4 regions of the Paenibacillus sp. GCM10027630 genome follow, and region 3 is predicted to be linked to each of the others. Evidence: riboswitches for the same ligand, from Rfam matches in the RefSeq annotation. Region 3 holds a riboswitch; each other region holds the start of a gene.

Region 1 (7,831 bases), on a different contig from region 3:
GTACGAATTCCTCGCGGGTTTGATCCCGGTGAGTTCCTGTTCCGTTGAGTATCGTTATCTGCTCAAGCGGAACATGAGGGAGCTCGCTAATAATCCATGGAACCAGCTTATCATTCGGGGTAGGCCGCGTAATGTCGCTTATGACTATGACGATCCGATCGGTTGCCTTTACCATCTCCCGTAAAGGTGGGGAGGCGATAGGCTGACGCAGTGCCTCAAGGACGGCCTGCTTCTCATCGGCCACGCCCGGTATGTCGTGCGGCTCCACAAGCACTGCATGATCGGGCACCTCAACAGATAAGCCATGCTTTCCATATAACAGCGTTGTTTTCAATGAAATCACTCCTTCTGTTGTTACTCTTTGCCGCGAAGCTGCTTATGGATCGCAGGGGCATATGTGCGCACAACCTGCTCGGCTGTCAGCTCCAGCAGCTCGGCTGCCCGCTCCATTGCTTCTTGCAGCGTCATCGGTCCGTTTACGATGCTGTGAACGCTCGTAATACCAAGGTCATGCAGCGAATCAATGCCTTTGCCTACCGAACCGGCAAGCGCAATTGTCGGTATGTTCAATTTTTTGGCTTCGAGAGCAATCCCCATCGGCGTTTTGCCGAAGGCGGTTTGGAAATCGATCTGGCCTTCACCGGTGATCACCAGATCCGCGCCCTTCAAGTGCTCGCGAAGCCCTGAATAGTGGATCACTACTTCGATGCCGGGTTTGATCGAGGTGGGGAAGAAGGCGAGAAATGCACCGCCGATTCCCCCTGCGGCACCGGCTCCGGGCAGGTCATGCACGCGGATACCGGTTTTTGCCTCAATGGTATCGGCCCAGGAGGCCATATTCCGCTCCAGCTCTTGCACGATGTCGGGCGTGGCCCCTTTTTGCGGGCCATATACATGGGATGCCCCCTTCGGGCCGATGAAAGGATTTTGCACGTCCGAGGCGATAAGGAAGCGGGATTCGGCAATACGCGGATCCCACGCGCTGTCGTCGATGGCTGCGATCTCGCTTAACGCGCCGCCGCCAGAGCGGACCGGGCTGCCTGCCGCGTCAAGCAGCCGCATTCCGAGCGCTTGCAGCATGCCAGCGCCGCCATCGTTGGTGGCGCTGCCGCCCAGCGCCAATATGAATTCGCGGCAGCCGGCGTCCAGCGCCTGCTTGATCAACTCGCCCGTGCCGTAGGTGGTCGCGATGAGCGGGTTGCGCTGCTCGGGGGTGATGAGATAGAGGCCGGATGCACTGGCCATCTCTATTACCGCCACGCGCTGCTCCTGCCCTATCAGGCCGTAGGCTGCTTCAACGGGCAAACCGATCGGGCCGGTTACGACGGCCTCTACTTTCCTGCCGCCTGCGGCATGGATGAGGCTGTCCATCGTGCCCTCTCCGCCATCGGCAACTGGCACTTTCACGGTATCTGCCTGCGGGAGATACCGCTTAATGCCCTGCTCAATAGCCGCTGCGGCATCGGCTGCACTAATGCTGCCTTTAAAAGAATCGGGAGCGATAATAATTTTCAATCGGAACGCCGCCTTCCTCTATTTTTTATCAGCAGCCCAGCTGAAATTCGCTGTAACTGCGCTTTCCATATACCGCTATTATATAGGAGGACAAATCAGAATGAATTGGTTATAATAAACAAAAATAAAGTGATGCCGATACATATTTTTATATTTAATAAACAATGAAAGATAGAGGTGATAAGAACGCTTACCAAAGATATAGCCGAGAGCATTGTGCGGGAGACGATGCATCGTTTGCACCGCAATATCAATATGATGGACATCGAGGGGAAAATAATTGCTTCCGGTGACAGCAAGCGACTGGGGGAGCGGCACGAAGGCGCGCTGGAAGCGATTCGTACGGGCAAACCTCTTGTTATTGATGAAGCGAACCGGGGACATTGGAAAGGAAGTCTGTGCGGGATTAATGTCCCCATCGTGTTTCGGGAGCAGATTGTTGGAGCTATCGGCATTACAGGACAGCCTGAGGAAGTTTCCGAATTCGGTGAAATCGTTAAGATGACAACGGAGCTGATGCTCAATCAGAGAATTTTGACGTCCCAGCAAGAATGGCGGAACCGCGCAAAAGAGGCCATATTGCAAGAGCTGGTTAAGATGGATTCGGATTTTGATAGAGTCGATGGTCATTTGCAGATGTTGGACCTTCGATTAAAGCCTTCTTATTATGCCTGTATTCTGGAAACGTATCAGGACATGGCTTATAACGAACAGCTTGTTAGAAAAATAGAGGAAATTGCCGGCGAGGGGCAGGCTTTGGCAAGCGTAGGCGGCGTTCACCAAATCATCCTTCTCCTGTACGGGATTACCGAGAAGAAAGCGGCGGATAAAAGGGAGCGGCTGAAGGAGATGCTGAATTCTTCGGGAATCTCATTTCGCATAGGGTATTCTCTGCCGACGAGGGATCGCACTGAAATTCCTGCTGCTTTTCGGGAAGCTGAATTTGCGTTGCAATTTGGGGAGGGCAAGAACGAGATGATGTCTTACGCTGGTTTCGAGCCTCGCGCAATTGTTATGCAGTCGGATGCGGGCAGTAAACACAGATTTGTGGAAAGGCTACTTGGAGAGCTGCCGGAGCCTCTCATTGAGACACTTGATGTATTTTTTAATTGCAGCATGAGCATCCAGGAAGCCGCGCAGTCACTTTATGTACACAGGAATACGATGATCTACCGGCTTAAGCGGATTAAGGAGCTTACGGGCTGTGACCCGCAAGTGTTCAAGGATGCAGCGGCGCTGCAGATGGCTATATGGATTGACTGGGAACGTAAGCATAAACAGAAGCAAAAAACGAATCGAGCTGAATGAATTTACAGATGCAGTGGGGCTCTGATTTGTTATTAATAATGTTTTTAATAAGGCAGCATAAAATAATATTGAAAAAACTGGGAAATTCATATAAAATCTTTCTAACAACTAAACGGTGGGTTACTGGCGTAAACGTGGATAACCACGAGGGAGCACACCGATAATCGGCCGTACGCCTGGGCAAAGTATTTGATCAATGATCAAGTGCTTTTTTTTGTTCTAGAGGTAGTTCAAATTTTTGAGCGCGCACTTTTATAAAAAACGAGAGGTCAGGTGTTCGTAATGAAAATGGCGTTTGTACTATTTGATCGGATGACAACATTGGATTTTAGTGGTTTTTTCGAAGCAATTACGTGGTTGAAGATGCTGAATGCAATGGATGATGTGTCGTGGCATCTCTGTTCTACAACCGAAGAAGTTAAGGACGATCGTGGCATGACAATAAAAATAAATCATGTGCAACCCGATCTATCTGCTTATGACTTGTTGTTTATCCCGGGAGGAATGGCCACGAGACAATTACAATTTGATAAGGATTTCGTAGCTTGGCTGCAAACAGCTCAGAATGTAAAATATAAAATTTCCGTTTGTACGGGAGCGCTGCTTTTGGGTGCGGCTGGGTTTCTAAAAGGAAAAAGAGCTACAACGAATCCATCAGCCTATGAGCTATTAGTACCGTATTGTTCTGAGGTGGTAAAGCAAAGAGTGGTGAGGGATGGAAATATTTTTACCGGTGGGGGAGTATCGGCGTCAATTGACTTAGGGCTGTATGTAATTGAATCTTTAACGAATACTGAAATAGCTAAGAAGGTACAGCAAAATATGGATTACCCTTATTATGAGACAGGCAGGTTGAATAACCTTGATAATCAGAAGGCTAACTAGTACTAGTATCGCAAGCGAAGACGGCCCCGTTAAGAGCACAAAAGACTACCGCCTTCATGGCGGTAGTCTAAGACATCAGAATTTCAATATCATATTGCTGAGCGATCTGTATTGGTAGCTTTGATGTATCAACTCAGGCTTCCGGTGTTTGTCTCCGGCACCCATGGCCAGGAATAGAGGCAGGAAATGCTCTTGATCCGGGGTAGCATCTTGGGCATGGGGAGCAAGTCGTTCATAGTCGAAGAGCGAGGCTGTATCCCAGCTTTGTATGTGCTGAATCATCCAATCATCGAATTCTTTGGCCCAGTCGTCAACGCGGTCCGGCTCGCGCAAATCCAGTTTACGGAAGTTGTGAACCGTGGCTCCACTTCCAATAATGACGATATTACGCTGTTCAGCGAGCACTGCTAATGCTTGGCCGATGCCGTACTGTTGAGCGGGCGGCAAATATGGATTCACTGATAATGTGATTACCGGAATGTCTGCTTCAGGGAACAAATGCTTCAGTATAACCCAAGCCCCATGATCCAAGCCTCGTGTAGTATCGTACTGTGAAGCAATTCCAGCGGATTCAAGCAGTGCGTGAACTTCCTCAGCAATTGCCTTCGAGCCGGCAGCCGGGTATTTCACTCGGAATAAGGCATCCGGGAAACCGCCGAAATCGTAGATCGTTTCATACGTTGAATCCGTATAGGTTAGCGATTGCTCTCTTTTCTCCCAGTGGGCACTGAACAAAATAACGGCCTCAGGCTTGCCGAGCTGTTCTCCCAACCGACGAATGTCTTGGGTGTAAGGGATGTCTTGAAGAGCGAGCATAGGTGATCCGTGGCCGATAAAATAAGATGCTCCCATTATTGTTGCCTCCTCACATGATATCGATTAAATCGATTCATACTAATCAATTCCAGTCAACTTCAATAGTACAAGTGGCCGTAGCTGTCTTACGCCTTCCGTGTAGACAAAATACGGTCGATCCCCCAACCCTTCGCAGGGTCAACGGTAAGGCTAAGCGCTGCCAGCATGTAGGCAAGCTCCAATTCAAAGCCAGCAGCCTGGCCGTTGCCCAAAAGTCCCATTGGAAGCTTCACGATGATGATAGCGCCCAGCATTAGTAGAACATACGCGATCGATATATAGCGAGTAGCGAAGCCTACGAGTAACGCGGCACCGCCAATTAACTCTAAATAAGCGACAATATAAGCAAAAAATCCCGGCAAGCCGATGCTGCTGAACCATTCTGCTGTATTGCCTAATCCCATTTGGAATTTAGCAATCCCATGACCAATAAACATAACACCTAATAGGATACGTACAATTGTATAAATAATACTGCTTCCTGAGCTCATTATTTTCTCCTCCATATAACTTTAAAATAGTAAGTTGATTACTTTAAATAAAATTTATCACAATGTTAGTATCGGTGTCAACATAAATATATGTAAAATATAATTAATATTTGTATTACTAATATTAATGGTGGTGGGGCAACTGGGCTGCAGCTGGGCTGCAGCTGCGATGAGCCCTGAAGAAATTTTGTGCGGAAGGTGCGGAACTACGAGTTCCGTTATTCCATGAACTGCCTCTAATCTAAGGTGATAGCGGAATTCGGAATTCCGTTATACTGGACGAATAGGAGCGCTATAAACAAAAACAGAGTGATAACGGAATTAATTCTTCCGTTATCACTCTGTTTTTTGGGCTTTCCTGGTATTAGAGGAAGAATTACTTCCTCTAGCTTTTCCAACAAGCGCGGACCCCAAAGCACGCGCCATGGCGTTGCATGGTGTCGGTAGAACCCTGCGGCTTCACTTACATGAAAGCTGTACTGGCGGGTGTGTAGAAGCATTTGCTGGTGATCTCCACTCAATTCTCGACTCGATGCCACAAGGTGCTTTTTTATAATACCAGACTTTATAAGTTTTCAGCGGAGCTGAACAAGTCTGATATTGCAAGAAAAGCTACAACTTAGACACGAATGTATCTTCCTCGAAAGGGCTTCGATCAGAAGCTTTTCTTATAGTTCAGCCTTTTCGGCTCTCATTATAGCTGGCGATCAATATTACGGCCGTTTCCTTACCTATATTGGTTACTTGGTGGGGAACGAAGGATTGCCAGGAGAAGGTATCGCCCTCTTCAAGGATATATTCATCCTCCCCTTGCTTTGCGAGAAGCTTTCCTTTTAGAACCAGATGGCATTCAACTCCCTCATGGACGCTTAATTCCAAGCTAGGAGGAAGACCCGGGGGCACCTCGATCAGCAGCATTCGAAGTCCGCCTTCTTCGCTGAGATGCTCTACTTTTAATTGGTCCTTGTACATGCTAAAGGTTCTTTCTTCCTTGCGTGTTACCTTCATTCGCTCCTCTTGCTTTAACAGGAGGAAGGCAAGAGGAACCTGCAATACTCCGGCAATTGAATCCAGGGTGGCTAAGGAAGGCGAGGTTTTATTATTTTCGACCAGACTCATAAACCCTTGTGACAGGCCGGTAGCTTCGCATAATTGCCCAATGGTAATGCCCTTCTTCTTACGGATCGTTCTTATTGTTGCACCGATTTCCATTATTCCAGCTCCATTTGTTTGAAAAATGTATCGTAGTTGCTTCCATCTTAGCGAAACCGCGGCAGGAAATCCAGAGCATGCTTTTTTTACACGCCAGAATTTATATGTTTCGGGGCTGCCCGCAAAGTATCTGAATCAACCTCGAAGCAAGACCCCACTTTGTGGGGATATTTTGTATCCACCCGTCACCTAAATGTGCTTTAATAATTATAATATACAAATGGAAACGTCAGAGATACTGGTACAGGGTAGCCAATCAAGGTTTTGTCGGAGGGACGGCTTATGATTATGATTGCAGTTTTGGCAGGTTCAGGTGTACTGCTGCTGCTTGCTCTGATCCACTTCTACTGGGCGGCAGGAGGCAAGTGGGGAGCGAAGGGAGTGCTACCGGTCAGGGAAGGGGAAACCGAGCCGTTGTTCCAGCCGCGGCCAGCAGGAACGACTGCCGTCGCCGTCATTCTCTTTGCGATCTCAATCATGCTTCTGGCTCAAGGCGGTTTGATGCCGGGCTTTGGTCCCAATGTAGTCACAAGCTGGAGCTGCACGATTTGCGCGGCGGCATTTCTGCTGAGGGCTATCGGTGACTTCCGTTACCTAGGTTTTTTTAAACGTGTAAAAAGCACGCGGTTCTCCGCTATGGATACAAAGCTCTACAGCCCGCTTTGCTTGCTGCTGGCGGTGCTGCTGTACTTGGCGTCCCTGTAGGGGCGCTCATGATTAAGAAGGCCGCTCCAAATAGAGGGCCTTCTTTTTTACGCTCTAAGCTGCAAAAAGGGCATACGAGTTATTGCCGGGTCAATCGGTAATAGCAATGCCAGCCATGCCGTTATGTAGCCAGAACTATATCCGAATGCCGCATTCCTTAACCAAAGTTGGCCAATGCAGGACGAACTTATCTTTCCACTTGTCTTCCGGCAGTTCATTAATCCAATTCGAGATCTGATCGAGCCCCATGTCCTGCAGTTTATGCATGACCAGCTCTTTTTCACAAAGTTCCTCTGTAGCTAGCACGAACAATCCCTCCAATATGAAAATATTCTCAACAAAACATTATATGCAGATTCAGAGGGAAATGTGCCATCCTGCGTAATAATTTTATCCTGATCGATGTATCAGCTCTAATTCATAGTCATATCGAAAAAAGACAGCAGCTCCCAAAGAAGGGAAACGGCTGTCTTTTCTCTTTGCTGAATAAAGCTGTTGCAGTGTAGATATTAGATTTCGAACGAGCTTTTCAAAGATACAACACGATTGTAAACGTGTTTATTAGCAGATGTGTATTTTGGATCGACATTAAAATAGCCATGGCGGAAAAATTGCAGCTTATCATGAGGCTTAGCATCCTTCATATTAGGCTCCACATAGCCGCTGATAACTTCCAGGGAGTTAGGGTTAATCCGGTCGAGGAACGAATCTCCTTCTTCCTTAGCGTCATCCATAATGAGCGGTTCATATAGACGGAATTCAGCAGGGATTGCCTGCGTAGCTTCCACCCAATGGATCGTTCCTTTGACCTTGCGTCCGGTAAAGCCGCTGCCGCTCTTTGTTTCCGGATCATAGGTACA
Region 2 (7,831 bases), on a different contig from region 3:
TGTTCCAGCGGTGCTGGCGGACAGTCCGTTAATACGACCAAATCAGCGGTTCGTGTAACGCATGTACCGACGGGCATTGTTGCTACCTGTCAGGATGGCAAATCACAGAACTCCAATAAAGACAAGGCACTGCAGGTGCTTCGGGCGCGGATTTTTGACAAGTTCCAGCAGGAGGAAATGTCCAAATATGCCGGCGACCGGAAAAGCAAGGTCGGTACCGGTGACCGCAGTGAACGAATTCGGACTTACAACTTCCCGCAAAGCCGGGTAACAGATCACCGTATTGGGTTGACGCTGCATCGACTTGATGCTGTTCTGAACGGCGATATGGGAGAGATTGTTTCCGCATTGACGATTGCCGCGCAATCGGATTTGATGGATAAAGGAGATCAAGAATAAACCGATGACCGCTGAACAGCAGTTGACGATACGTGAAGCCTATGTTGAGGCTTCTTCTTTTTTGCAGGGGCATCAAGTGCAGGAGGCGGCTAACTGTGCGGATTTGCTTTTACAGCATGTGCTTGGTTTTACGCGCAGCGAGCTGCTTTTAAGTTGGCAAGAAATGTTCCCCGTAGAACAATTGGAGCTGTGGCAGCAGCTGTTGAAGCGTAAGGCAGCAGGGGAACCGGTACAATATATTATCGGGGAGCAGGAGTTTTATGGGCTCCCTTTTACGGTGAATCCTGCAGTGCTGATCCCGCGGCCGGAGACGGAGCTGCTGGTAGAGCAGGTGGTGCTGCTCGGGAAACGGCTGTGGCCGGAACTGGCAGAGAACCGAGCAGATCAGGAGCGGGAGGCAGGAGCAGGCCCGCTGATCGCGGACATCGGCGCAGGAAGCGGGGCGATCGCGGTGAGCCTCGCCGTGCAATGCCCGCAATGGCGCATCATGAGCTCCGACATCTCGCCGGCTGCGCTGGCGGTAGCTGGAGCGAATGCAGAGCGCCATGGGGTTAGCGAGCGGGTCGCCTTCATGGAAGGAGACTTGCTCGTGCCTTATATCGAGCGCGGACTGCGGCTCGATGCAGTGGTGTCTAATCCACCGTATATTCCGGAGGCGGATGAAGAGGGACTACAGCCTGAGGTGCGGCTGCATGAACCTCGCACCGCGCTGTATGGCGGGGCGGATGGGCTTGTGCTGTACCGGCGGTTGGCTGCACAGCTCAAAGAGCTGCCGGCGCTGCCGGCGCTGGTCGGGCTTGAGGTGGGGCTTGGCCAAGCTCAGGCGGTAGCGAAGCTGCTCAGTGATGCCGCCGAATGGGATGAAATCCGGATTATACCGGATTTGGCTGGTATAGAACGGCATGTTATTGCTGTTCGTTATACTAGATAAGTAATCAATCTATTAACTTATTAACCTTTAAATTTAATAGATTGCTAGGTTTAAACTCTCTCGCATAGGACCATACTAGGACTATGATATCGATTAGCAGCGATGCGGGAGAGGCGGCTTGGCTATGGTAAAACGGACTTCATGGAAACGTTATGTTTATATTATTTTTGCACTTATTCTATTAATTACTTGCTGGGAAGCGAATCGTGAGCAAGGGGTAGTTTTGGCATCGGGGGTAAACCAAGCTTCAGAAGGCTCTGGCGAAGTCATTCCACAGCAATCGATTAGACTGCGTATTTTGGCCAATTCCGATTCGCCTGCCGACCAATGGATCAAGCGCGAGGTGCGCGATGCTATTGTTGAACAGATGAACGAATGGGTTGATGAGCCTCAAGGTATTGAGGAAGCACGTGTGATAGTACGCAACCATTTGCCGGAGTTAAACGAATTGGTAGGGAAAACGCTGCGCCAGAATGGATTTTCCTATTCTTATGAGGCGGAGCTCGGAGTAGTTCCTTTTCCGGCCAAAATGTATGGAAATCAAATATACCCGGCAGGCGATTATGAAGCACTTCGTGTATCCATTGGGACGGCGGAAGGGCAAAATTGGTGGTGCGTGTTGTTCCCCCCGCTATGCTTTGTGAATTCGGAAGCGATTGTTAAGAAAACGAATGCTGCAGACGCTGAGCTCAATGCTTCTGTTAATAAAGAAAATAGTTCATCACAGGATAAAAAAATGCAAACGGGCAAGGGAAATAAAACAGAAGCAGCAGATGGCGCAATAGATAAAAAAGCAACGGCCAAAGCAAGCGGAAAAGACGGTCAAGCACAAGCTGTTAATGGAATCCAAGCGTCAGCTGAGCAGCCGGAAGTCCGATTCTTTCTTTGGGACATGTTGAAAAAATTAGGTTCTTTATTCGCCTAATGCCTAATAATGAGGGTTCATAAAGTCTATTTCATGACAAGGATGGGGCTTTGAAGATGACAGTGAATTGGAAGGTTTCGGCAGTTTCGCCGCAGCCAGCGGAATTAGCAGAGGCAGCAAGGGTGCTTCGCGAAGGCGGTGTTGTTGCTTTCCCTACTGAAACCGTCTATGGACTGGGTGCGGATGCACGACAAACTGACGCGGTAATGAAGATTTTTTCAGCTAAAGGAAGACCATCGGATAATCCGTTAATTGTACATATAGCCAATCGGTCTCAAATCGAAGAGCTGGCCGCTCCTCCCGATGAGGCCGTTTCGCGTTTGTTGGACGCCTTCTGGCCCGGGCCCTTGACTGTAGTGCTGCCAGTCTTGCCCGGCGCGCTTTCCGAGGTGGTGACCGCGGGGCTCAGCACAGTCGGGCTGCGCATGCCCGACCATCCCGTGGCGCTGCAGCTCATTGCCGCTGCGGGCTGTCCCGTAGCCGCCCCGAGCGCCAATCGCTCGGGTAGACCGAGCCCAACACTTGCTGCGCATGTGTTGGAGGATCTGGGCGGCCGTATCGACGGCATCGTCGATGGAGGGCCGACAGGCGTCGGGCTCGAGTCGACGGTCGTGGAGTACATCCCTGCAGCCGCTGGCAGCGGAGGCGGAGGCGTACTCCACGTCCTGCGGCCCGGGGGCGTCACGGCAGCCCAGCTGCGCCGGGTGCTGCCTGAAGCAGAGGTGCGCGAGGCCTCCGCGCACCATGAACCCGCCAAGGCGCCGCGTGCGCCGGGCATGAAGTACACGCATTACGCGCCGCGCGGCGTAATGACCCTCGTTCAGGGCGATGCCCCTGAACGGGTGCTCGCTCGCTTGCAGCGCGAGCTCGATGAAGCCCGCGCGCGCGGCGAACGCACAGGCGTGCTCACGTATCGCGAGCACGCTGATGCGCTGCGCGCGGACCATGTCGTCGCCTGCGGCAGCCTTGGCGACCTGGAAAGCGTGGCGCACGAGTTGTACGCCGCGCTGCGTGGTTTCGATGAAGCTGGCGTTGGCTTCATCGTTGCCGAAGCATGCCCCGAAACAGGGCTCGGGGCCGCTATTATGAACCGGCTTCGCAAAGCAGCCGGTGATCGTGTCATTCATGTATAAGCTGACTTTTGCCAAAGAAAAGCCGTTATAATTGGCTTGTGTTCTGCATGCACTCATTTTCCGAACGCCATCTCAGGTATGTTTACCTCCTTGTCCGCATATGTTGATTAGGAATGGGACAGGGGGTAGAGGGGAAGATGGAGTGGGCATCGCCGTTGATAATAGGCCAACTGATTACTCTGTTGATAATGGCTGTCGCCTTGGGGCTGGACGCGCTATCACTCGGAATTGGGATCGGGATGAGGGGAATACGCAAGCTGCATATCATAAAGCTTAGCCTCCTGATTGCGTTGTTTCATATGGTCATGCCTTTGGCGGGTATGCTTACTGGGGGCTATGTAGGTTTGCTTCTGGGAGGAGTAGCTACGAAGGCCGGCGGTATTCTTCTTGTGCTTCTTGGTGTACATATGGTGTACAGCTCTTTAAAAGGTGAACATGCAATCTCCATAGATCACAAGACGACATGGGGAATGGTTTTATTTGCTCTCAGCGTTAGCGTTGACTCGTTTTCCGTAGGAGTATCTCTCGGCATGTTTGCAGGGGATATGATTTTGACCGTAATATTGTTTGGTGCGGTTGGCGGGTTAATGTCGATATTCGGATTGATGTTGGGCCGCAAGGTAGGACATTGGGTAGGTGAATATGGCGAGGCTCTGGGTGGTGTGATCCTGCTGGCATTTGGAATCAACTTTCTGCTATAGGGGCCGTTCAAAATTGCATTTTGACTACGAACTGCCGCCTCAATCTGCATCACTCTTGAACAAGCAGTCTAAGAAGATCTCACATAAAAATTGCTGAGGATTCCATAAAACAATTCATTTGAGGTACAATAAGGGTGAGGCTCATTGCAGCCCATCTTGATGAAGAAGGCAGGGATTTCCGATGAATCGAATTTTGTTCGTTTGTACCGGCAACACCTGCCGTAGTCCGATGGCGGAAGGAATACTGCGCCGAATGTTGGAAGAACACGGTTTGCAGCATATAGAGGTCCGTTCGGCGGGAGTGGCGGCCTATGATGGGTCACCCGTATCCGGGAATGCGGCAGCCATTTTGAAGGAAAAAGGCTTTAACGAATCGTTGACCTCTTCCTCCTTAAAGGGAGCGCTGCTCGATTGGGCCGATGTGGTGCTTACAATGACATCCGGTCATAAGCAGCATGCTATTCAGCGGTTTCCTCAGTTCGTCGATAAAATTTACACGTTAAAAGAATTCGTAGATGACTCGGAAGCGGCAGACCGGCTGGTCGAGCTGGAGAGTCTGGTTGCAGAGCTTGAAGTGAAGCGGGCATTGTCTCAGCCAGTGACTGAGGAAGAGCGTGCAAGGTTACAGCTGTTGGAGCGTGGGCTTCCCGATTATGATATTGCGGACCCTTTTGGCGGCTCGGTGATGCTGTATCGGCAGTGTGCCGAAGAGATAGAGGGCTGTTTGGTCAAGCTGATTCGTAAGTTAAGCTAACTTCTTGTTTAAGGTGAACGGCGATGTGCATTATTTCATGATTTCATCGATCTTTCCGGGCTGCGAAAGGTTAGTTGCAGGCTCCGTGGGGGTTAGTATGTAACAACGTGACGGGATGAGTTTCGGCGTATTTACCGGTCGTTTCACGAATATTTTTGGGCTTTACAGAGAAAGTTATTTCCGCTATGATATAGCTTATATAGAGGGACCCGATGTAACTGGCGACGAGTGGGATTAACCACAGTGGAGCATCGGGACATACGGCCGGTCGCCTGGGCAAAGAGCATTGTTGTGCTGTACATAGCACGCAGTATGCTCTTTTTTCGTTTTTCCGACAGATTTCGGTTATAATGAAATCAACAACAATCAGGAGGCGAATCGCTTTGAAAATTGCAATTGGAGCAGATCACGCAGGAGTTCGTTTAAAAGATGAGTTGATTGGATTTATTGAGTCATTGGGTCATCAAGTGTCGGATCTTGGCTGTAATTGTACAGATTCCGTTGATTATCCGGACTATGCGATCGCTGTATGCGATCAGGTTGTATCCGGTGCAGCAGACAAAGGATTTCTTATTTGCGGAACCGGCATCGGGATGACGATTGCTGCCAATAAAGTTCCGGGTATCCGCTGTGCGTTGGTACATGATTTATTCTCCGCAAAAGCGACCAGAGAGCATAACGATACGAATGTGTTGGCCATGGGGGAACGTGTGGTTGGACCCGGCGTTGCACAGGAAATCGTGAAAATATGGCTGGAAACGGAGTTCTCTAATGGAGAGCGTCACCGTAACCGCATTGGCAAGGTAAAAGCGTTGGAAGATAAATACGCGATTCATCCGTAATCGGGCAGCCCGATGAAAGAGGTGGAGTCAATGAGCCAGACAGATCAATCAGCCAGCACTATGGATCAGGCAATTGGATTGGATTTGAGCCAAATCCGACCTTTGGCCGAGCAAGTACTGCGTGAGCTAGCTCACGTCGGAAAGCTTGAAGCGGGGCAGCTTGTTGTTATTGGGACAAGCACAAGTGAGGTGTTGGGTCAGCATATTGGCACCTCCGGCACGGAAGAGGTGGCTTCGCACCTGTTCGCCGCTGTCGAGGCCGTGCGAGCCGAGTTTGGGTTTTACCCCGCTTTTCAATGCTGTGAGCATCTGAATCGGGCATTGGTTGTGGAGCGGGAAGCAATGCGAGAGTACCGCTTGGAGCAGGTATCTGTTGTTCCGGTACCACGGGCAGGGGGATCAATGGCATCCTATGCCTATAAAAACCTTCAACAGGCTTGCGTGGTGGAATCGATACAGGCGCATGCAGGAGTGGATATCGGTGGGACTCTGATAGGTATGCATCTGAAGCCTGTAGCCGTTCCGGTACGTCCTTCCATCCGTATGATTGGCCATGCTGCTGTACAGATGGCTTATACAAGACCGAAACTAATCGGTGGGGCTCGAGCTGTCTACACAGCGGTTGCTGAAGATTCGAAGGCCCATTCGGGTAGTGCTACGAATATCGATACTTGCAGTTGACTCTTACAGTTGAGTATCTGGATCCGAGTAACGTACTTATACAATTCAAATATAATCAAGTTTACATCCTAAGGAGGAATTTATTGTGGAACAATTACGTAAGCAAGATCCTAAAATCGTTGAGGCTATGAATTTGGAGATTGGTCGTCAACGGGACAAAATTGAATTAATCGCTTCCGAAAACTTCGTGAGTGAAGCTGTGTTACAAGCAATGGGTACGGTGTTAACTAATAAATATGCCGAAGGCTACCCAGGCAAGCGTTACTATGGCGGTTGTGAGCATGTTGATATCGTTGAAGATATTGCTCGTGACCGTGCCAAAGAATTGTTCGGTGCTGAGCACGCGAACGTACAGCCCCATTCAGGCGCGCAAGCGAACATGGCGGTATATCTGGCAGCTTTGCAGCCTGGCGATACGGTTCTAGGTATGAACCTTGCGCATGGCGGTCACTTAACCCACGGAAGCCCAGTGAATGCATCCGGTATCTTGTATAACTTTGTTGCATATGGCGTTAGAGAAAGCGATGCTCATATCGATTATAATGAAGTTCGCAAATTGGCATTCAAGCATAAGCCTCGTATGATCGTGGCAGGCGCGAGCGCATACCCTCGTACTATCGATTTTGAAGCTTTGGCTTCCATCGCTAATGATGTAGGCGCCTTGTTGTTTGTTGATATGGCCCATATTGCCGGTCTTGTTGCAGCAGGCTTGCACCCGAACCCGGTTCCATACGCACATTTTGTAACAACAACTACACACAAAACGCTTCGCGGTCCTCGCGGCGGTATGATTCTGTGCCGCAAGCCGTGGGCAGCTGCTATTGATAAAGCTGTGTTCCCGGGTACTCAAGGCGGTCCTTTGATGCATGTTATTGCAGCCAAAGCGGTTTCCTTCGGTGAAGCTTTGCAGCCGGAATTCAAAACGTATGCACAAAATGTTGTGAATAACGCTAAAACTTTGTCCGAGGCATTGACAGCAGAAGGCATTAATCTGGTATCCGGCGGTACTGACAACCATTTAATGCTGATTGACCTTCGCAACTTGAACATCAGTGGAAAAGACGCTGAGCATTTGTTGGATGAAGTAGGCGTTACTGTGAACAAAAACGCTATTCCTTTTGATCCAGCTAAGCCAATGATTACAAGCGGCATTCGTATTGGTACGCCTGCTGCAACTTCCCGTGGCATGGATCAAGAAGCGATGAAAGTCATTGCCAAAATCATCGCGTTGACATTAAAGAATCCATCCGATGAAGCTGTACATGAAAAAGTACGCGGCATGGTTAAGGATTTGACAGCTCAATTCCCGCTGTATCCTGGTTTGAGTTATTAATTGACGTTGTAATAAATAGGGCCGGCGCAAATGCGTCGGCTTTTTTCTACAGAGAACAGGAGAGAGAAGGATACACGGCTAAGGAGGGTGTGACTATGATATGTATCGGTTTAGCAGGATGGGGAGATCATG
Region 3 (7,831 bases):
GGCGTAACCAAAACACTAAAGCCGGCGATCGACAACATGACAAGGCCAGTCTTCTGAGGGTCCATCATCTGTACACGCTGCAAGTAAGACGGAATGCCAAACATGATGGAATAAAATGCGATATTCGTCAAAATAAACTGCGCATAGATACGGGTTACATTCATATTTTTCCGCAAAAATGCAACATTGATAAACGGCTTGCTTTGTCTCAGCTCATATCGGTAAAGCCAAAACGACAATCCCGCTCCGACTATGAGCTTCCATAGACTTAAACCATCAGCCAGCGACAGGAAAAACAGCAGCCACATGAAAATGGTAGCAGAAAATAACGCGACGCCCGGCCAATCCATATCGGCTGCGCGCCCGGCCGCTTTCGGATCTTTTGGAAATACCTTCCATGCAAGCAAAAAGGAACCGATAATAAACGGAAAGTTGCAAAGGAAAATCAGAGGCCAATCTCCGTAGTGCAGTAACAATCCGCCAAGTGAGGGACCGAATGCAGCCGATGTGCTGGAAAATATCGATATGATGCCAAGCGCCTTCGCTTGATTGGAAGTAATTTGACTACGAATCATTCCCATGCCGGACGGAAACAAAGCCGAACTGCCCATAGCCTGGATGATCCGAAACCCGATTAGCCAACCGAAGCTAGGAGACAGCGGAGCGAGGCTCGACGACAAGGTGACGAGCAGCAGCCCGAGCATAAACACCTTTTTGCGGCCGAACAAATCGCTCCACTTGCCCATGAGCGGCTGTCCAATCGCGCTGGCCAAATAATAAGTGGAGATAAGCCATGATACGTCGGCAAATGAAAGCTGGAAATCCTCTTGCAATCGGGCCAAAGCAACCGAAATCATCGTGGTATTGAGCGGGTTTAGCAAGGTGCCGAGAGCTACAGCAGTAATAAGCAGCATTTCTCTTCTTTTGACCGCGGTCTGTTTGAGCTCCATGATATAATGTCACCTCATTTTTCTTTCATCCGAAAACGGTAAGGACTTCATGTGTTGTTTCCACTCATTTATCCCCTCTTCCAACCTGTATGCTTGAAACCCTTTATTACGTAACACCTCTACTGCTTGTGCCGCGTATGCGCAGTAAGGGCCGCGGCAGTAAACTACAATATCAAGATTACTAGGCTGCTTATTCATTTGCTCTACTAATTCATTCATCGGAATGGAAATCGCTCCAGGAACATGGTCATATTCGTACTCTTCGATAGGTCGTACATCAATTAGAATGATTTCTCCCAGCTTTTGTCTAGACAATACTTCATCTAAAGTAATTTTATGTAAGCTGTCACTAGGATTCAAAAATTGTTCTTTTATCCTCTGTATGTCTGAAAGCTGGTGCTCTCCTGCTTGCCATAAAGACAGCAATAATTCGTTGACCGCCGTGTTCGCCAACTCATAATACACAAATGTTCCCTTCTTCCTGGATGTCACCAAACAAGCTTCAGAGAGGACTTGAAGATGTTGAGACACGTTGGCTATGGTCATATTCGTCTGTTGAGCAAGCTTTTCGACGGACTTCTCGCCTTGAGACAGCAGGTCGAGAAGCTCAAGCCGCCTTTCGCTAGATAAACATTTTCCGATCCGAGCAAATTGTTTATAAATAGCATCTTTGAAAGGTCTTCCGTTGGGTACATCCATCTCATCGCCACCTATATTCAAGAATTCAATTGAATTATATATAATCTTCCTTTCATTGTCAAAACTTTTATTAATGCAATATGGGATGTATGTCCAAGTCCTTCTAGGGGGCTTAAAAGGGGAGTAAGCAGTTGATGATATTAGGCTTCAAATTTATGGGAACTGCTTACTTAGGGATAGTGGGGGTAAATCAAGAGTATTTTATTATCAAGCTCTGTTTTTGATTAAATCTGAAATTAGGATACCGTTTATTTTTAATCCTGAAATATCACAATCTACGATCTCAACATTTGATAAATCACAGCTTCTTAGCTGCCCGTTTGACAGATTACAGTTATGAAAACTTATTGGTTTATATTGTCCTTCGGGATTAAAGTTTCCGTCTTCTTCCTTAGGAAGGACCACATTGTGAAATTCTGTTCCAAATAAATGGATATGATCAAGAACAGCGTGGCTAAAATTAGCATGCTTGATTTCTACATCTGATAAATTAGCATTTGAAATCTTCATTCCACCCATGTTTACATCATTCAAATTCATTTTGCTCATGTTCGTGTTATTAATTTTTGTCTTTGCTAAGCTGACATTATTGATATCAAGCTCCTCAGCTCTGACATCCTGTAGCTTAGAAGCAGAGATGTCTGCCATTTGTAAGTCGAATGTCTCCACCTTTAAATTCATGCTTGTTTTCCCCTCCGTATATAGCAATTAAACTACATATGTTATTTCTCTATAAATCCAATTTAACCTCTTTTATCCATTATGTTATACTGTCCTTTCGTAGTGACGGACTGCCCACATTGCATTTCCAAGTATAAAATATTTCTCATTAATCCATACAAAGTGATAATAAAAAAGCCCATGAGCTGTCTCCTCAATGGACTTCTTGCTGGATGCTTGAATATCAATGACCTAACTTTCTATTTTAGTGGTTTAGTAAACCAAGGAGCAGCTGCCGCGGCAAACTGCTCTTTGGTTTCGGAGGGATGGATCATCCCAGATTGTTGTTTTGTCCAACTGCTATCTCATCACGTAAACTAGTTAGAACTTCACCAAGCCAGTTTGTTCCCTTCCAAATAGATCTGTTTTGAGCCATTGGATCCTCAGCTGATAACCCTATTCCCCAAATGTTATCATCGGGACTTGCCTCAACAATCGTTGTACCAACAGTTTTAAGCAGCTCTCTTAGAATATCGTCATTCTGCAAAAATTTGGCCTTATTTGCCAAGTAAACATACTCTCTGCATTTACTTTCCCAGACTACTCTATCAAAATTTTTAACAGCTCTACCTAATGCTTTCTGTTGTCTTGGATCTTTAAAAAGGCGATTGCGTCCTCCAAAAAAATGTAAACTTCTCTTCCATTCGTACCACTCCCTTAAATTATTTTTTATTGTCTTTAATTGGGAATAGTACCAAATTGGTTTAGCTCAAAGCTGTCTTCAAGAACATCTGTTGGAATTTCAGTCCAAAAACTCGATTGCAGCGATTCATTTATCTCAAACAAACAATAAACAGTCTCTTCATCAAGATTATAAACAACTTCTTTTATAACAGGACTCAGCTCTCCAAGTTCAGTATCCCACATAGTGGTACCACTTCCTTGTTTAAACTTCAGACCTAAGGTTGGAACAAAAGGTAACTCTATGCTTCTAGTATAACCAGCAAGCATATACTCATTTTCGTCAATTACTCTAACAACTAGGCATACTTTCATATTCATATCCTCCTCAAAAAATTTTGCAACCTTTGTTTGCTTCAATAATTCTGCATCCTGCCATATAGCACAATGAGGCTGCCGAAATTACCGGCAGCCCCATCCTAGTTGCTATTGAACTCCTACTACTCTTTCATCAATATAGCTGTTATTCCAGGTTCAATCAAATCAATAAATTTTACCGCGTCGTCACGGGTGCCGACTACATCGGCATAATGATACGGGATAACAATTCGCGGATGAATAATATTTGCTGCTTTAGCTGCTTCCTCGTAAGCCATCGTATACGTGCCACCCATTGGAAGGAAGGCAACGTCTGCATCGATGTCCTTCATCTCCGGAATCAAATCCGTATCTCCAGCCATGTAGTAAGACGCTCCGTTCACCTTAATAATATACCCTACCCATTCCTTATCTTTCGGGTGATTACTGGATTGAGTATTATACGCAGGTACAGCCTTATAGGAAATACCATCCACAGTCCCTTCTTCATTAGGAACTGCACCGATCACTTTTTCGAATCCGGCTGCTGTCAATTTATCCTGCTCTTTAGTTGGAAATACAATTGTAGCATCTTTTTTAGCTACCTTTTGGATTTCATTGATGTTGAAATGATCACCATGCGTATGTGTAATAAAAATAATGTCTCCATCCATAGGCTCTCCATCCACCTTATAAGGATCGACGTATATCACCTTTTCGCCGGTAAGCTTCACCATTGACTGCTTGTACAACTGAACTCCCTTTAACACATTCGATTTAGTCTTGATAGAAACCGCCATTGTCTCTTTAGTCCAGACAACTCCAGCACCCAGCTTGTCTTGAATGAACGCAAGATCGACATAGACCCGATTATCCTTCAGAAAGGGCTTATTCCCGCTCATAGCAGCTTCCGGTTTAAACGTTACAACTGTATCTCCCTCACCGATACGTACCGATTTAGTATTCAAATCCCAAATAACAGGAATCCCCATATTTTCTGCAACGATCCGGACGGGGAGGTAAACGCTTGCCGATACCGAATATGGCTTAGCATCCGGAAACACAATATTGCGACCGTCCACCTGGACAGACACCTGGTCATTCGCCATCTTTTGATCTGCTGCGAATAGCGTCCCGGCACCTGTAAAAGACAGGAGTAAGACTAGTAAAACGGTAACACTCAACTTCATTTGGATACCCTCCTAAATATTATAGTTATTACCATCTGGAATGTTAACGGATCGAAGTCTGATCATTAGGTATCATCAAACCTTAGCCGCAGTTTCCATAGACGTTAACATTCTACAAGTACCATAAAATTCCTTTATGCAGGAGGACAAATATATAAATAATCATACGTTAAACAAACAAGACATGTGATACAAAGGGATTATCATACTTACTACATTCTTAGGAAAGGAAATAGTCAAATAATTAAGCTATAGTCTCCATTATTTCAATAGCCAGGCGGTTAATGGTTCATCATCCCAAACTTGTACTTCTATGTACCTTTCTGGTCCATAATTGCCCTGAGGATTCCATTCTTGCGGAATTCCGAATTCATTTATTACTTGATTGATCTCATTTAACGTATATATCTGCCCTCGATACTTCTTTCCATCCCCGTATCTCATCGTTGGAAATAAATCCCCATACGTAAAGCTTATGGAATCAGGATCGAATGAGGAAACTGGTATTCGAAGCTCCTTGCTCTTCTCAAACCACTCTAAGAGCCATGGACATTCACCAACAGTCATGTAATGAGGGTACCTTCGAATAGGCTTTCCACCTTTAAGAATAAATAATTCTCTTGCTTTCGTTTCAAGACTTCGACGAATTGTCAGATAGTCCATTGATCTATTACTCGCAAATCCCTTCCTCTGAATACGAATTTCGTTAAGGACTTGTTCAGCTTCTGCTGGTTCCAGATCGGATAAATTGCGAAAAGGTCCTGTTGCTTCATCAAAATAATGGCATAGAAAATCTATCATCACGAATCCTCACAATACAGTAATATACACCTGCTCAATCAGCATAATGGGTAAGATCTTTAATAAACGTAACTCTATTGTAACCACTTCTAAAAAAGTCTTTATCCTGGGATACCATGTCGATGCCTATATTTCGATAAAATGTTAATGTAGTCTCATTCATCTCATGACCTAATGTGTAAAGAATAATCTTACTTTGCTGCATCTTTTTAACTCTGTTGCAAATAGTGTTGATTAACTCCTTACCGATACCTTGACGCTGTAAATCTTTTTTTACTGCTACTCCAACTATTTCATAAAGGCCTACCTCATCGTTAAATATATATCCTGCATAGCCATGGACTGCATTGCTCTCCCCATCGTCACACGCAACATAAAATCCAATTTTATCATTTTCTCTCTTAAAGAACTCATTCCATCTGGACGGATATTTTTCTATTATGAACTTTGGAAATTGTATTCGATGTTCCATCATAATGTTTATAACATCCTCTGTGTCATTACATGTAATAAGTCGAATGTTCATCTGAGCCCCCCTATTAAGTATCTTTAATAAATATAGTCAGATTCAAGTTTGCCTGTCTGATAGTAAGGATAGTCCATTGATTTTTGTATTTTTCGTACCGTTTCTGCATCAGTAATGTATTCAAGTAAGTACAATCCCAGGTCAATCGAAGTAGCAACTTCACCACCCGTAATAACATTTCCGTCCCTAACAATTCTTGCTCTAACTACTTCTTCGCAATATGATTCGAGAATATCGTAAGCTGGAGGGTTTGTTGTTGCCCTTTTTCCAGATAAAAAACCAGCTGCCCCTAATAGTAATGCTCCTGTACAAACAGAATAAAAGCCATTTTCATTTGGAACACCTGACCTTTCTATTATGAAAACAAAAAAAGCACTTGATCATTGATCAAATACTTTGCCCAGGCGTACGGCTATTTATCTGTGTACTCCCTCATGGTTCTCCATGTTTACGCCAGTCACACACAGTATTGAGTTTAAATAATCATACACATAAATACCAATATTTTCAATAAACAATGTTCAAAACTGGATTTTTAGTTGCTTCATCTTTTACTCCAAGTATCTTTTAACGGCACGATACGGTTAAATACAAGGCGTTCACCGTTTGTATACTTCTTATCTAGGCAAAAATAGCCATGACGTAAGAATTGAAAATTCGGTTCCCGGTGGGCATGTTCTACGAAAGGTTCCATTAAAACGTCCTTTAGGGTAACCTTTGAGTCAGAATTTATCTTGGTCGTCCAATCTTCGTTATCCTTCGGGTTCTCCTGGTCAAGCAACAATTTCTCATATAGATGGATATCAGCCTTAATCGCGTGGCTCTCTGAGACCCAATGGATCGTCCCCTTTACCTTACGCCCGGCAAACCCGGTACCACTCTTCGTGAGTGGATCGTAGGTACAGTGGAGCTCTGTAATTTCACCGGTATCCCGATCCTTAATCACTTCCTCGCACCTGATGAAATACGCCCCCTTCAGCCTTACCTCGGTATTCAGGCTAAGCCGGTGAAAGCCCTTGGACGGCTGCTCCATAAAATCGTCGCGCTCAATATAGATGATTTTGGAAAAAGGAACCTCTCTACTCCCTAGCGCCTCGTTCTCGCTGTTATTTTCAATCGTTAGCAGTTCCGTGTCATTTTCCGGGTAGTTAGTAATGATGACCCTTAGAGGCTGCAAAACAGCCATGACGCTAATCGCTTTTGCTTTTAGATCTTGCCTGAGACAATGATCCAAGAGCGAAATGTCAACCGTGCTTTGGTTTCGGATGCTGCCAATCTCCTCAATAAAGCTGCGTATGCTTTCTGCCGTGAAGCCTCGTCTTCTAAGTCCTCGGATGGTAGGAAGTCTAGGATCATCCCAACCGTCTACGTGTCCTCCTTCTATCAGCTGCCTTAAGAACCGTTTACTTGTCACTACACCAGTTAAGTTCAGCCGACCGAACTCCCTTTGCCGTGGAGGCTCAGGAATCTCAAGCTCCCTCAAGACCCATTCGTACAAGGGGCGGTGATCTTTAAACTCAATAGAGCATAAAGAATACGTGATACCTTCAATCGCATCTTGGATAGGATGAGCAAAATCGTACATCGGATAGATGCACCATTCATTTCCCGTCCTGTAATGCTCAGCATGGATAATTCGATAAATAACAGGATCTCGTAGATTTAAATTGGGTGATCCCATATCGATTTTGACGCGAACAACCTTGGAGGATGCTGGGTAGTCCCCATTTTTCATTTTCGTAAAAAGCTCCAGATTCTCCTCGACTGATCGGTTCCTATAAGGGCTGTTCCTGCCTGGTTCCGTCAAAGTCCCTCGATACTCCGTTACTTCCTCTGGCGTTAAATCACACACATAGGCCTTACCATGCTTGATCAAGGTGACAGCAGCGTTATATATTTCGTTTGAGTAGTCCGAGCCGTAGTAGATATGTTCCCCCGGATCGTAGCCAAGCCATTTGATATCCGCA
Region 4 (7,831 bases), on a different contig from region 3:
TCCGAGTGTGGAGGAGATGACGAGCATGATTGAACGCGCCTTGCGTGTGTTGGATCCCAAGCTATTCTGGATTAATCCGGATTGCGGGCTAAAAACACGCGGACTCGAAGAGACTGCTGCTTCTTTACGCAATATGGTGGAAGCGACAAAAATTGCTCGTTCGAAGCATGCTGCTTTAATATAGACCCAAAACTAACCAACCTATTCTAAGGAGAACGTTATTGTGGAGCAATTACGAAAACAAGATCCCAAAATTGTTGAGGCTATGAATCTGGAGATTGGCCGTCAACGCGACAAAATCGAATTGATCGCTTCTGAGAACTTCGTTAGCGAAGCTGTGCTGCAAGCGATGGGAACGGTTCTAACCAATAAATATGCAGAAGGCTACCCAAGTAAACGTTACTATGGTGGTTGCGAATACGTAGATATCGTAGAGGACATCGCGCGTGACCGTGCAAAAGAATTATTTGGTGCTGAGCATGCTAACGTACAGCCCCATTCAGGCGCACAAGCCAACATGGCAGTATATCTTGCAGCGCTGCAGGCTGGTGATACGGTTCTAGGCATGAACCTGGCGCATGGCGGTCACTTGACTCATGGCAGCCCTGTTAATTCTTCTGGAATTTTGTACAACTTTGTTCCTTATGGCGTAAGAGAAAGCGATTCGCATATTGATTATAACGAGGTTCGCAAACTGGCATTCAAGCATAAGCCTCGTATGATCGTGGCTGGTGCCAGTGCATATCCGCGCATCATCGATTTTGAAGCGTTGGCTGCTATCGCCAATGATGTAGGCGCGTTATTCTTTGTAGACATGGCTCATATCGCTGGGCTTGTTGCAGCAGGCTTGCACCCGAATCCAGTGCCACATGCGCATTTTGTAACAACAACTACTCATAAAACGCTTCGCGGTCCTCGCGGCGGTATGATCCTTTGCCGTAAGCCATGGGCAGCTGCGATAGATAAAGCAGTATTTCCTGGTACTCAAGGCGGGCCTTTAATGCATATCATTGCTGCTAAAGCTGTTGCTTTCGGCGAGGCGCTTCAACCGTCCTTTAAAACATATGCTCAAAACGTTGTTAATAATGCAAAAGTCTTGTCTGAAGCACTGCTGGCTGAAGGCGTCGATCTTGTATCAGGAGGCACAGATAACCATCTGATGCTGATTGACCTTCGCAGCCTCCAGATCAGTGGTAAAGATGCTGAACACTTGTTGGATGAAGTAGGGGTAACGGTGAACAAAAATGCAATTCCTTTTGACCCTGCTAAACCGATGATTACAAGTGGAGTTCGAATTGGTACAGCGGCTGCTACTGCCCGTGGAATGGATCAGGAAGCTATGAGAAGCATTGCGAAAATCGTTGCTTTGACATTAAAAAATCCATCAGACGAAGCAGTACATGAAAAAGTAAGAAGCATGGTAAAAGATTTAACAGCACAATTTCCGCTTTATCCGGGCTTAAGCTACTAAATCTGCCAATACTTTTTTCTGGAAGCAAAGCGAGACCTTTAAATAAAATATCCGATTCGGATAAATTTAATATGTGTAACTGGCGTAAACGTGGTGAACCACGAGGGAGCACATAATATATGGCCGTACGCCTGGGCAAAGTATTTGATCTGTGGATCAAATGCTTTTTTTTAATTCTGGGAGGGATGTATACATGGACTATTTCAAAGATTTTTCTTCAGCTGTGAACTGGATTGAGGAAATCGTACCCTTTGGTATTAACCTTGGAGTTTATACAAAACAGACTCCTATAAAGGTTTGTAAGACCAATTGAATAAGAGCGGAGTGTAGCATGTGAAACACGAATCCAACATTATCATTGATTTTAATCAGAAGAGATTGAAATTTGAGAAACCTCTGCAGGTTTGGCAAACTCACAAATTGGAAAACGTTAAGGGGATATTCGAGAAGGTACAGGAAGCTATCGATGGGCAGTTCTATGTGGCTGGTTATGTTTCTTATGAATGCGCGCCCGCTTTCGAGAGAAATCTCAGCATTTGTGAGCCTGCTGCAGAATTTCCTTTAGTGTGGTTCGGTGTCTACGAAAAACCAATAGAAGAAGATATAAATGAGAAGGGGTTGTATTTCGTATCAGATTGGTGTGAAAGCACTAGTCGTGTGGAATATGAAAACAACATTGAAACGATTCATGAGGCGATTGCTCGAGGAGAGACATATCAAGTCAACTATTCGACGCGACTGCATGCTAAACTTACTGGAGATGATTTTGCCTATTACGAAGATTTGCGAGATGTCCAGCAAACTAATTATTCCGCGTATTTAAATGTAGGGCGTTATCGGATCCTGTCTGTTTCACCCGAGCTTTTCTTTCATTGGGATAGGGATGTCATTCGTACAAAGCCTATGAAAGGCACTATTCCCAAATCGGAGAGCAGAAAGGCTTTGTTCGAATCCGAGAAGAACCGGACAGAGAATGTGATGATCGTAGATCTACTTCGAAATGATTTAGGCCGAATTGCTAAGACAGGCACTATAAAGGTTCCGAAGCTGTTTGAAATCGAGGAATATCCTACCCTGTTCCAAATGACCTCAACCGTAGAAGCGAATACAAAAGCTGGGAGCAGCTTATTCGATGTATTTCAGGCTATGTTCCCTTGCGGATCTATAACCGGGGCTCCCAAAATATCTACTATGAAAATCATCTCATCCTTGGAAAAGGAGCCACGACACATCTATTGCGGTGCTATTGGGCTTGCGGTACCAGGTGAAGGCATCACGTTTAACGTAGCAATTCGCACAGTTCTTGTGGATACGCATACGCAGCTGGCGGTCTATGGTGTAGGTGGAGGGGTTATTTGGGACTCAACCGCAGAGGGTGAATATGATGAGATGAGAACGAAATCCAGAGTGTTGACTTATCGTAAGGAGCAGAATGGGAAAGAACATATAAACAACAAAAAACAAGTTGGTGGTAATAATGAATTATGAGTTTCCAGGTGCGTTGCCCGATCAAAATATAATCCTATCAAAGGAACCTCTAGTTGAAGAAGCTAATTGTGTGCTGATATTCGCCTTCTACCGAGGTAAATTGGTACTTGTTCGACATCATTCTCGCGGTTGGGAATTACCTGGAGGGAATAGGGAAGAAGGCGAGTCTATTATACAAACTGTTATCAGGGAGATGTATGAAGAGACTGGAGGAGAACTCGATTCGATTGAAAGAATTGGCCAATATTTAATTTATGAAAAGACCCGTCTTGTATTTGTGAAAAATATATATATATCAAAGGTTCGTATTCTTAGGGAGTTACCGGATGGATTTGAAACCAATGCTGTTATGCTGGTACATACGATTCCGAAGCAGCTTGAGATAATGAATGACCCAACGTTTAGTCCATTTATGAAAGACCATGTATATTTGATTGCCTCTGAATGGATTAAGGATCATCGCTTTACTCATTGCTAAATATTTCGTATGAGAAGTCGAGGTCGTGACTTACTCCAAGCGAAGAATTTTGTTACACAACTCCAACCAACGCTCCCGTACATCAGGCTTCGTATAATCAAGGTAGCAAACGAATGTTTCGAAGTCTTCGGTATTTAAGCTTTGGATAATGGACGCCATGATTTGTTCGTCTTCCAGATGAGACAATAAATGAATCAGCTCATATCTCATTTTCAGCTCCCCTTTTATGTAACTGTGTTTTAAAAAGGTGTCTTTTCCCCTATTTACAAAGGGAAAGACACCTTAATTTTTATTGGTTTAACTCCAATATCTTTGTTTCTAATATTATTTAAAAACCGCGGATTTAATGAATAATAATAAATCTCCCTGGTGAATTAAAAAGTAATTGTTGACAAATTAAATAGTAATAATTACTATTTAAACAGGACCTTTAACGTTTACATGTATCCGAATCATGGACTACATGGTTGGCAGCCTAGTCGCTGCAACGGTACTATTTCATTACAGGAGGAAACAGATGAAAAGAAAATTAGGTTTAACAGCAGTTCTGGCGCTTGCGGTTCTTTCCGCTGGCTGCACAAATGTAACAGCCCCAATAAGGGAGGAGGCAACAAAGGCTGGTTTTTCCGACGAGATCGTGGTGTCAATCAAAGGGGAGCCGGCTAAAGGCTTTGATCCTGCTTTCGACTGGCCGGGAATGGGTGAGGCCTTGTTTCAAAGCAAGTTGGTTATGTTTGATAAAGATATGAACATTGTCAACGACTTGGCTACTAAAAGGACTATAAGTGCTGACGGAAAGAAACTAACGCTCAATCTACGGCAGGATGTCCTATATTCCGATGGTAAGAAGTTTACGGCAGGCGATGTGGTATTTACGTTTGAAAAGGTCAGAGAAACCACCTCATACATAGATCTCTCCAACATAGAGAAGGTAATAGCGGAAGACGACTATACGGTATCCTTCCAATTAAAGAATCCGGATTCTACCTTCGAGTACACATTAACGCGAATTGCAATAATTCCTAAACACGCCTATAACGACAATTATGGACAGCATCCAATAGGCTCTGGGCCCTATAAGTTTGTTGAATGGCAAAAAGGGCAAAAGCTGATTATCGAAGCCAATCCATCTTACTACGGAAAAAAGCCGAATATTAAAAAGGTGACATTTTTGTATTTGGATATGGATGCGAGCTTTGCGGGAGCCAAAAGAGGGGAAATTGACCTGGCACGTGTAAGTATGGATTATATCGGCAAACCCATCCCTGGGTATAGTCAACGAAGTATCGAAACGATGGATATTGTATCAATTAGCATGCCTACTGTAAAAAGAGGTGCCTATGTGATGGATGGAATACCGCTTGGCAATGATGTGACCTCCGATCCAGCGATTAGAAGAGCGATATCCTATGGAATGGATCGGGCGGGTATTGCGGCAATTGCATTAAATGGTGGAGCACGCCCCGTTTATTCCCATAATCCGGGGATGCCATGGGACAATGAGGCGAATAATCTCAAGAATGCCGATGTAGATGCGGCCAAGAAAATTCTTAAGGAGGGCGGATGGGCCGATACAGATCAGGACGGTATTGTCGAGAAAAACGGTAAGAAGGCGGAGTTTACTCTGCTGTATACTCCGGGTGAAGTCGAGAGGCAGGCGGTTGTTTTGGGAGCACAGGAAAGCGCCAAGAAAATCGGCATTAAAATAAATCTGGAAGCCAAAGTTTGGGATGAAATCAGCAATCAAAAGCTACTCTACAAGGAAGCTTATCTCTTCGGCAAAGGAGCGGACAGCCCGTTTGAAATCTATACCAATTTCAGTTCAGATCGAATTACAAAGGGCACAACAAATTCACCAAGCTACAAAAATGAACAGGTCGATGAATATTTGAGAAAAGCAATTCAAACAACCAACCAGAAGGAAGCTATGGAATTATGGAAAAAAGCGCAATGGGATGGTAAATATGGTGTAAATTCATTGGGGGATAGCCCGTTCATTCCTATGGTCGCGTTTCATCATACCTTTTATATCAAAAACGGTGTAGAAATCGGTGATTTCAGGCCTGCTCCGCATCGTGGCGCCTATTGGATAACGGTGGATAACATCAAGGACTGGGTGAAAAAGTAATATGTCAATAGTGCTTAGAAATGAAAGACTTAACCAACACACCAAGGTGTTACATATCATCACATTTTTGTTAAAAAAGATAGTTCGCTTACTCCTGCTTTTTTTTGCTGTTACGGTTATTTGCTTTATCTTAATGAAGTTTTCCCCGATTGATCCGATTGAAGCATATATTGGTGGAGAGCATGCTTCGTTGCCGCAGGAGCAAATAAATAAGTTGCGTGAATATTGGGGACTGAATGACAGCTTTACTGTGAGGTATATCAAATGGATAAAGGGGCTTCTTAGCGGCAACATGGGAACCAGTATCGTTTACAATCAACCGGTTAAGACTGTTATTGTGGAAAAATTTTCTGCATCTCTGCTTCTAATGGGAATCGCATGGGCATTATCCGGTGTTCTTGGTTTTGTGATGGGAATTATTAGTGCTGTGTACAAGGGCAAGCTTGTAGACAAGGTGATTAAACTATATTGCTTGACTTTGGCTTCAGCACCCATCTTCTGGGTAGGGATTTTACTTCTGATAGTTTTCTCCGTTAAGCTGGGATGGTTTCCGATAGGACTGAGTGCTCCGATTCATGTGTATGCCGGTGATATAAGTTGGGGAGACAGGTTATACCATCTCATTTTGCCTGCGCTGACCTTGAGCTTGACAGGGGTTGCGAGCATAGCCATGCATACAAGGCGCAAATTTATCGATGTATTGGATAGCGATTATACGCTCTTTGCTAAAGCAAGAGGAGAAAGCACATGGATGATTGTAAGAAGGCATGGCCTTCGAAATATTCTATTACCGGCTATTACGTTACAATTTGCTTCAATCGCAGAATTGTTCGGGGGTTCTACTTTGGCGGAGGGAATCTTTTCTTATCCGGGGCTTGGCAATGCGGTTGTGCATGCAGGTATTAGAGGGGACCTTCCGCTTCTTGTAGGAATCAGCTTATTTGCAGCCGCATTTGTGTTCATTGGAAACTTTATAGCCAATATCTTATATGCTTTAGTAGATCCACGCATAAGAGAGGGGAATCAACGTGGATATTAATACATCTGTTTACTCTGAAAAAGCTGCAAACAAGCTTTTAAGCAAAAGGCTTTTTAATAGGAGGCAGCAAACCTTACTTTATATCGCTCTCTGCGTAGTATTGCTAAGTACCATTCTCCTAACAGGGAATCTGATAACGGAAGAGACGCTTCGTGTAAGCTTTACTGAAAAAAATCTTCAACCATCACTCAGTCATATTTATGGAACCGATTGGTTTGGACGCGATATGTTCCTGCGAACGGTTAAAGGATTATCGCTTAGCATTATCATCGGAGTAGTAGCTACTGCAGCGAGCGGTATTATCGCTCTTATATTGGGAGTTGCAGCAGCGATAGGCGGTAAGAAGTTGGATACGTTCATCAATTGGCTTATCGATGTAGTCATGGGTTTGCCTCACTTGATCTTTCTTATCTTGATTTCTTTTGTACTGGGAAAGGGACCGCAAGGTATCATTATTGGCATCATTCTAACCCACTGGACATATATTGCACGTGTCATTCGAGCGGAGGTTTTGCAGCTAAAATCCAGTCAATATGTTCTGGCATCAAGAAGCTTTGGAAAAAGTAACTGGTATATCGCTAGACATCATATTTTGCCTCATGTGCTTCCACAATTTTTGGTCGGACTGATTTTAATGTTTCCGCATGCAATACTTCATGAAGCCTCACTTACCTTCTTGGGATTTGGGCTGTCCCCGCATCAGCCGGGAATCGGAGTTATCTTGTCGGAATCACTCAAATATTTGAGTACCGGACAATGGTGGATTGCTTTAATGCCAGGCTTGTCTTTACTTATCATTGTTATTTTGTTTGATCTGCTAGGCGAGAAGGTTGAAGCTCTAATTAATCCCTATAAGGCGCATGAATAGGAGACTGTTATGGAACTAAAGAAGCCAATACTGGAAGTACGGGATTTTGCGGTCAATTTTAAACAATACGGAAAAGGGCTGCACCACAAAGATGTTCAAGTGATATCGAACTTTACGCTTGATTTGTACCCTGGAGAAATATTAGCAATTGTGGGGGCTAGCGGTTCAGGAAAAAGTCTTCTTGCACATGCGATTCTGGGCATTCTTCCGGCAAATGCTTACACTAGCGGGAGTATCAAATACAAAGGTGAAGAACTTACGCCCAAGAAAAAAGAAGCGCTTAGAGGAAGGGAAATATCCCTTATTCCTCAATCTATCAGCTATTTAGACCCACTGATGAAAACGGGACACCAGATCGC

The links. A riboswitch is a leader RNA that binds a small molecule or an ion and turns the genes downstream of it on or off. The one in region 3 is predicted to bind ZMP and ZTP.
Region 1: linked by a shared signal. The riboswitch ahead of ACFQ0C_RS34890 (DJ-1/PfpI family protein) and the one ahead of ACFQ0C_RS34380 (DJ-1/PfpI family protein) in region 3 are both predicted to bind ZMP and ZTP.
Region 2: linked by a shared signal. The riboswitch ahead of rpiB (ribose 5-phosphate isomerase B) and the one ahead of ACFQ0C_RS34380 (DJ-1/PfpI family protein) in region 3 are both predicted to bind ZMP and ZTP.
Region 4: linked by a shared signal. The riboswitch ahead of pabB (aminodeoxychorismate synthase component I) and the one ahead of ACFQ0C_RS34380 (DJ-1/PfpI family protein) in region 3 are both predicted to bind ZMP and ZTP.

The regions. Positions count from the first base shown of each region.
Region 1 is NZ_JBHTGY010000094.1:1,339-9,169, forward strand. It holds gene larA (nickel-dependent lactate racemase) at 1-334, opposite strand, end outside; gene ACFQ0C_RS34880 (glycerate kinase family protein) at 355-1,515, opposite strand; gene ACFQ0C_RS34885 (CdaR family transcriptional regulator) at 1,693-2,823, shown strand; ZMP/ZTP riboswitch at 2,933-3,012, shown strand; gene ACFQ0C_RS34890 (DJ-1/PfpI family protein) at 3,106-3,708, shown strand; gene ACFQ0C_RS34895 (DODA-type extradiol aromatic ring-opening family dioxygenase) at 3,784-4,560, opposite strand; gene ACFQ0C_RS34900 (DoxX family protein) at 4,650-5,054, opposite strand; gene ACFQ0C_RS34905 (helix-turn-helix domain-containing protein) at 5,730-6,266, opposite strand; gene ACFQ0C_RS34910 (DUF3995 domain-containing protein) at 6,549-6,971, shown strand; gene ACFQ0C_RS34915 (hypothetical protein) at 7,107-7,277, opposite strand; gene ACFQ0C_RS34920 (glutamine--tRNA ligase/YqeY domain fusion protein) at 7,481-7,831, opposite strand, start outside.
Region 2 is NZ_JBHTGY010000057.1:80,738-88,568, forward strand. It holds gene prfA (peptide chain release factor 1) at 1-399, shown strand, start outside; gene prmC (peptide chain release factor N(5)-glutamine methyltransferase) at 404-1,330, shown strand; gene spoIIR (stage II sporulation protein R) at 1,455-2,255, shown strand; gene ACFQ0C_RS28145 (L-threonylcarbamoyladenylate synthase) at 2,312-3,388, shown strand; gene ACFQ0C_RS28150 (manganese efflux pump MntP) at 3,526-4,089, shown strand; gene ACFQ0C_RS28155 (low molecular weight protein arginine phosphatase) at 4,271-4,843, shown strand; ZMP/ZTP riboswitch at 5,048-5,128, shown strand; gene rpiB (ribose 5-phosphate isomerase B) at 5,227-5,685, shown strand; gene ACFQ0C_RS28165 (TIGR01440 family protein) at 5,716-6,366, shown strand; gene glyA (serine hydroxymethyltransferase) at 6,452-7,699, shown strand; gene ACFQ0C_RS28175 (DUF72 domain-containing protein) at 7,795-7,831, shown strand, end outside.
Region 3 is NZ_JBHTGY010000092.1:22,119-29,949, reverse strand. It holds gene ACFQ0C_RS34420 (MFS transporter) at 1-950, opposite strand, end outside; gene ACFQ0C_RS34415 (metalloregulator ArsR/SmtB family transcription factor) at 960-1,649, opposite strand; gene ACFQ0C_RS34410 (pentapeptide repeat-containing protein) at 1,857-2,330, opposite strand; gene ACFQ0C_RS34405 (riboflavin biosynthesis intermediates N-glycosidase) at 2,641-3,042, opposite strand; gene ACFQ0C_RS34400 (hypothetical protein) at 3,048-3,410, opposite strand; gene ACFQ0C_RS34395 (stalk domain-containing protein) at 3,491-4,537, opposite strand; gene ACFQ0C_RS34390 (hypothetical protein) at 4,799-5,338, opposite strand; gene ACFQ0C_RS34385 (GNAT family N-acetyltransferase) at 5,373-5,864, opposite strand; gene ACFQ0C_RS34380 (DJ-1/PfpI family protein) at 5,888-6,220, opposite strand; ZMP/ZTP riboswitch at 6,256-6,335, opposite strand; gene ACFQ0C_RS34375 (glutamine--tRNA ligase/YqeY domain fusion protein) at 6,409-7,831, opposite strand, start outside.
Region 4 is NZ_JBHTGY010000040.1:30,174-38,004, reverse strand. It holds gene metE (5-methyltetrahydropteroyltriglutamate--homocysteine S-methyltransferase) at 1-184, shown strand, start outside; gene glyA (serine hydroxymethyltransferase) at 224-1,471, shown strand; ZMP/ZTP riboswitch at 1,537-1,615, shown strand; gene pabB (aminodeoxychorismate synthase component I) at 1,805-2,959, shown strand; gene ACFQ0C_RS21625 (NUDIX domain-containing protein) at 2,949-3,437, shown strand; gene ACFQ0C_RS21620 (hypothetical protein) at 3,468-3,647, opposite strand; gene ACFQ0C_RS21615 (ABC transporter substrate-binding protein) at 3,955-5,565, shown strand; gene ACFQ0C_RS21610 (ABC transporter permease) at 5,567-6,604, shown strand; gene ACFQ0C_RS21605 (ABC transporter permease) at 6,594-7,472, shown strand; gene ACFQ0C_RS21600 (ATP-binding cassette domain-containing protein) at 7,482-7,831, shown strand, end outside.